2 linked regions of the Roseisolibacter agri genome follow. The protein of the gene in region 2 interacts with the protein of the main gene of each other region in a pairwise test. Links are inferred from orthologs where the notes say so. Each region holds a gene or a part of one and is shown on either strand. Other genes may lie near its edges.

Region 1 (2,901 bases), on a different replicon or contig from region 2:
GCGCTGTCGCGCAGCGTCTCGATGGGACGCACCGTGCCCGAGTCCGCGCGCACCACGCTCAGCACGCGCTCCTTGTAGTCGCGCCGCTCGGCCGACACGAGCGCCATCGTCCCCGCGTCGTTCCACCCCAGCAGCTGCGCGCCGCTCGGCGCGCGCACGGTGTCGGACGGGATCACGCGCAGCCACTTCGCGGCGCCGCCCGACACGCGCACGAACGCCACGCGCCCGTTCGACTGGTCGTCGCCCACCTTCGTGCGCGCGGGCAGCTCCTCGACGTACCCGCTCTTCGTCACCCACTCGGGCACCTGCGCGGTGCGGGCGCGCGGCGCCGCCGACGTCGTCGCCAGCAGCAGCGCGTCGCCCGTGGGCGCGACGGAGAACGTGATCACGCGCTCGCCCGCCTGCAGCCAGAGCGGCGTGGGACGGCCGGCCTCGCGTGCCTTCCGCTCGGCGGCCTGCACGCTGTCGCGCAGCACGCGGTCGCGGATGACGTCGAACAGCGCGCGCTGGTCGGCCTCCAGCGCGCGACGCTGCGCGCCGGCGCGCGCGCTATCGGGCTGCGGGCCCGCGCGCACGTCGGTCAGCTGCCGCACCAGGCCGCCGTCCAGCGCCAGCGCGAACACGTTGTTGTCGCGCACGAAGAACACGCGCCGCCCGTCGCCCGAGAACCGCGGCGACGACTCGACGCCGAGCGTCTGCGTGAGCCGCCGCGCGCTGGTGGCGCCGCGCTCGACCAGCCACAGGTCGCCGTCGTACGCGACCACGCGCCGACGCCGGTCGGGCGCGTCGTCGCCGTCGGCGAGCAGCGGCCCGACGGAATCCAGCTGCGCGTCGGGCACGCGCTCCGGCCTCGCACCCGCGACCGGCCGCACGCGGTACACGCGCAGCGGCTCGCGCCAGTCGGTGCCGGCCTCGTTCCAGCGGAAGTAGATCCAGCGCGCGTCCGGCGACCAGCGCACGTCCTGCGGCTCGCGGCCGTAGAGCTCCGGGCCGCGCATCATGTTGGCGATCGTGAAGTCGAACGCGGGAGCGCTCGCGGGAGCGGTCGCGGGTGCGCTCGCGGACGGGCGGGCCGCGGGCTGCGCGGCGGCGGCCGCCGGCGCGAGCACGGCCGCGGCGAGCGCGGCGCGGAGACGGAGCTTCGACACGGGAGGGAGGCGGTGGGGTGACGCGAGGGGTGCCATCGAGCTACGCGGCGGCGCCGCGCATCGTTCGCGATCGGCCGGCGTCAGTCGTCGGCGCTCGGCAGCCGCCAGTCGACCTCGGAGCGGCCGGCGTCGCGCAGCGCGGCGTTCGCCTTCGAGAACGGGCGGCTGCCGAAGAAGCCCTTCTTCGCCGCCAGCGGCGACGGATGCGCGGCCGCGAGGATCGCGTGCCGCGACGTGTCGACGAGCGCCGCCTTCTTCTGCGCGTACGCGCCCCAGAGCACGAACACGACGCGCTCCTCCTTCGCGCTCACGGCGCGGATCACGGCGTCGGTGAAGCGCTCCCACCCGCGGTCCTTGTGCGAGTTCGGCTCGCCGGCGCGCACGGTGAGCACCGCGTTCAGCAGCAGCACGCCGTGGCGCGCCCACGGCACCAGCGAGCCGTCGCGCGGCTTCGGGAGCTTGAGGTCCGCCTGCAGCTCCTTGTGGATGTTGCGCAGCGACGCGGGGATCGGCACGTCGGGCCGCACCGAGAACGCGAGCCCGTGCGCCTGCCCCGGCCCGTGGTACGGGTCCTGGCCGAGGATCAGCACCTTCACGTCGTCGAGCGCGGTGAGCCGCAGCGCCGAGTAGAGGTCCTCCTGCGGCGGATACACCTCGTGCGCCTGCCGCTCGGCGTCCACGAACGCGGCCAGCTCGGCGTACCACGGCTGCTTGACCGTGTCGGCGAGGGCGGACTTCCAGGCGGTCGGGATCTTGGGGAGCATGGGTTCGTCTCGTGAGGCTGCGTGCTGCGTTGCCCTCTCGCGCCGGCCCCCTGTGGCTCTTGGAGAGGTTACGGATGCTCCGGATGAAGCGGATGCTGCGGATCGTTCCGCGTGGCGGCGACGTCCCATGCGTTCGGGCGGAGCGATCCGAATGATCCGTTCAGATCCGAAGCATCCGTATCCCCCCAATAGGCCAACGGGTCCGGCGCATCGACGCGGACCATGCAGCACGAACCGTGGTCACGCCGCCGCCCGCGCCGCCCGCGACTCCTCGACCGCCAGCCGGTGCTGCGTCTCGTCGAACGCGCCCTCGCTGCGCGCGATGACCACCGTCGCCACGCCGTTGCCGATCAGGTTCACGATCGCGCGCGCCTCGCTCATGAAGCGGTCCACGCCCAGCAGCAGCGCCAGGCCCTCCACCGGCACCACGTGCAGCGCCGACAGCGTGCTCGCGAGGACGATGAAGCCCGACCCCGTCACGCCCGCCGCGCCCTTGGACGTGATCATCAGGATGCCGAGGATCGTCAGCTGCTGGCCAATCGAGAGGTCCACGCGGAACGCCTGCGCCAGGAAGACCACCGCCATCGACAGGTAGATCGACGTCCCGTCGAGGTTGAACGAGTAGCCCGCCGGCACCACCAGCCCCACCACGCTGCGCGCGCAGCCGAAGCGCTCCAGCTTCTCCAGCATCCGCGGCAGCGCCGCCTCGCTGGACGAGGTGCCGAGCACCAGCAGGATCTCCTCGCGGATGAACGAGAGGAACGGCAGCAGCCGGAAGCCCGAGAGCCGCGCGATCGCGCCCAGCACGACGAAGACGAAGATCGCCATCGTCAGGTAGACGTCGAGCATCAGGCGTCCCAGCGGGAGCAGCGTGCGCAGGCCGAAGTTGCCGACCGTGTACGCCATCGCGCCGAACGCGCCGATGGGCGCCACCACCATCACCATCGCGGTGATCCGGAAGAACACCTCCGCGATGCGCTCCAGCACCT
Region 2 (2,919 bases):
GTGGCGCCCGAGAACGAAAGCGGACGCGGCCATCTGCGCGCCGGTGTTCCCGGCGGAGACGAACGCGTCCGATCTCCCTTCGGCCTGCAGGCGCAGCCCGACGACCATGGAGCTCTGCGGCTTGCCGCGCAGCGCCACGGACGGCTTGTCGGTCATGGTGATGACGTCGGGCGCCTCGACGAGCTCGAGGCGGTCGCGGAGGGCGGCATGCGCCGCCATCTCCCCCGCGAGCAGCTCGTCGATCGTCGCCTGGACGACCGCCGACTGCCCGACCAACTGCACAGTGTGCTCGCGCTCAAGCTCCGCGAGCGCGAGGAGCGCGCCGGCTACCGTCGCCCGGGGAGCGAAGTCGCCCCCCATCGCGTCCAACGCGACGCGCGCCAAGGTCAGGCTTCCTGGGCCGCGGCGCGCAGCTCGCCCGCATAGTAGCCGCACTCGTCGCACAGACGGTGGGGACGCTTCGGGCTGCTGCACTGCGGGCACGCCTGCAGCGCGATGGCGGGCGCGGCCTTGTGCGTGTTACGGGCGCGCTTCTTCCGCTTGGAGGTACGGCGCTTCGGGACGGCCATGGCGGGATACCAGGAGACTAGAGGATCGGTTGTCGCGCGGCGGCACCGGATGGCGCGCGCCGGTCGGCGACGCACCAGACCGCGCAGGGGCGCGGCCCCGCGCGGCGGTCGGTTTTCGAGATCAGCTGGAGATCGGCGGGTCGCCCGCCGCGCCGCCGGTGGCGTCGCGCAGGGCATCCCACCGCGGGTCGGACGCGGCGTGCGTGTGCTGCGGGTCCTCGTTCAGGTCCGCGCCACACTGGGGGCAGAGCCCCCGGCAGTCCTCGCGGCAGAGCGGGAACGCGGGCGCGGCCAGGAGCCACTCCTCGCGAATCGCCGGCCGGAGGTCGAGCAGCCGCTCGCTGGGGTCGAACGGGTACGCATCGGACTCCTCGCCCTCCGCGTCCAGCTCTTCCTCGGCGAAGATCAGGTGCGCGTCGATGTCCACCTCTGACGTCACGTCCGTGAGGCACCGCCGGCACTCGCCCGTCGCCGTCCCCGCCATCCGCCCGCTGAAGTAGAAGCGCCCGGCACCGGCCGCGGACAGACGGCCGGTGACCCGGATGGGCCCCTGCGGAAGCGGATCGCCCTCGACCCAGACCGGGTCCGTGGGCGGCAGCTCCCCGTCGACGGCTTCGGCCTTCGACTCGAGCGAGCGGATGTCAAAGGACAGCATAGCCGCTGAACCTAGCGGCCCCCGGGGGGCAATTCAAGTCGCGCCGGGGCGCGCACTTAGAGCCAGCGGTGCGCCGGCCCGCGGTGCGCGCCCCGCCCCGGCTCAGCCGACGATCTCGGTCTGGGCGAAGAAGAACGCGATCTCGCGCGCCGCGTTCTCGTCCGAGTCCGACGCGTGGATCGCGTTCCGGCCCTTCGACTCCGCGTAGAGCTTCCGCACCGTCCCCTCGGCCGCCTCGGCCGGGTCGGTGGCGCCGATCGCCTCGCGCAGGGCGGCGACCGCGTCCGCCTTCTCGAGCACGATCGGCATGCACGGGCCCGAGGTCATGAAGCTGACGAGCTCCCCGTAGAACGGGCGCTCCTTGTGGACCTCGTAGAACGCCCCGGCCTCGGCCTGGGACAGCTGCTTCGCCTTCCCGGCGATCAGGCGGAAGCCCTTGTCCTCGAGGAGCGCGAGGACCTTCCCCGCCTTGCCCGAGCCGAAGGCGTCGGGCTTGATGATCGCGAGCGTGCGGTTGCCGGCCATTGCGTGAAATCCTGTGAGAGGGGCCCCTGGGCGCGCGGCGAGCCGCGCCGTCAGGAGCCGATCAGTTTGCGGACGATGTCCCCGCGCGTGAGGAAGCCCACCAGGCGCCCCTCGCGCACGACCGGGACCCGGTCGACGTCCTTGTTGGTCATCATGGCGGCCACCTCCGCCACCGGCTGCTCGGGCGAGACGCAGAGCACCTGACGCGTCATGACGTCGCGCACGGTGCGCGAGCGCGCATCGACGACGCCGGGCGCGCCCGGGGCCGGGGCGGCGTGGCCGCGCTGAAGATAGCTGTTCAGGAGGTGCTGCAAGAGCTCGCGCTGCGAGAGCATCCCCACCACCCGCCCGCCGTCGTCCACCACGGGCAGGCCCGCCACGCCGGCGCGGACCATGTCCAGCGCGGCATCCTTGAGCGGCGCGTCCGGCGAGACGGAGCGCGGACGCTCGGTCATCAGGTCGCGCACGATCAGCTGGTCGCGCAGCGCGACCTGCGCGAAGACCGGCAGCGCGGCCAGCGCCTCGGGCGTCGGCTGCGCGACCACCGTGCCCACCACGTCGGGCTTCGAGAGCACGCGCGCGAACGCGCCGACGACCTGCAGGTAGAGCGCGGCCTGCCGCGGCGGCGCGGCGATGAGCAGCACGATGCGCGCGGACTGCGTCTCGTCGCTCTCGCCCAGCTCGCGCTCCACGGGGAGGCGCGTGATGCCGACGGCGACCACGAGCTCCTTCACCGCGTCGCTGCGGTAGTGCAGCAGGAACGCCCGGTCGCCCATGCCCACGAGGTCCTCCGCGCGCTCCTCGGCGAGGCGCGCGCGCAGGCGCTCGGGATGCGCCACCGCGCCGGCCGCGATCAGCCGGTCGAGCAGCGCGCCCGCCGCGTCCTGCAGCGTCGATCCGGGGAGCGGAACGACGACGCGGTCGGGGCGGATGAAGTCGGAGAGATGCATCGCGAAAGAAAACGCTGCGGACTGCGGGCTGCGGGTTCGAATCCGCAGCCCGGAGTCCGCAGCGCGTTCCTCAGTTCAGGCGCTCGCGAACCAGCTCGACGAAGTCGATCGGACGCTGCGCGACGCCCATGCCGGCGGCCCTGAACGCGTCGATCTTCTCGGCCGCGGTGCCCGACGAGCCGGAGATGATCGCGCCCGCGTGGCCCATGCGGCGGCCCGG

Evidence for each region. The genes of interacting proteins can lie anywhere in the genome.
Region 1: the proteins of ndk (region 2) and ung interact in binary tests that used the Escherichia coli proteins (3 or more experiments, as listed by UniProt). The link is inferred for Roseisolibacter agri from one-to-one orthologs.

What each region holds. Positions count from the first base shown.
Region 1 is NZ_BRXS01000003.1:235,904-238,804, forward strand. The notes cover bases 71-2,901. They hold ung (uracil-DNA glycosylase), read right to left. Parts: upstream 1,913-2,901; coding sequence 1,229-1,912; downstream 71-1,228. Other genes in these bases: rosag_RS09735 (S9 family peptidase), read right to left, coding at 71-1,148; rosag_RS09745 (dicarboxylate/amino acid:cation symporter), read right to left, coding at 2,153-2,901. Also shown: more of rosag_RS09735, read right to left, coding at 1-70. UniProt on the Escherichia coli protein: Excises uracil residues from the DNA which can arise as a result of misincorporation of dUMP residues by DNA polymerase or due to deamination of cytosine.
Region 2 is NZ_BRXS01000006.1:75,373-78,291, forward strand. Bases 39-2,887 are described here. They hold ndk (nucleoside-diphosphate kinase), read right to left. Parts: upstream 1,750-2,887; coding sequence 1,327-1,749; downstream 39-1,326. Other genes in these bases: plsX (phosphate acyltransferase PlsX), read right to left, coding at 39-384; rpmF (50S ribosomal protein L32), read right to left, coding at 387-569; rosag_RS18685 (YceD family protein), read right to left, coding at 691-1,224; rosag_RS18695 (CBS domain-containing protein), read right to left, coding at 1,800-2,699; sucD (succinate--CoA ligase subunit alpha), read right to left, coding at 2,770-2,887. Also shown: more of plsX, read right to left, coding at 1-38; more of sucD, read right to left, coding at 2,888-2,919. UniProt on the Escherichia coli protein: Major role in the synthesis of nucleoside triphosphates other than ATP. The ATP gamma phosphate is transferred to the NDP beta phosphate via a ping-pong mechanism, using a phosphorylated active-site intermediate.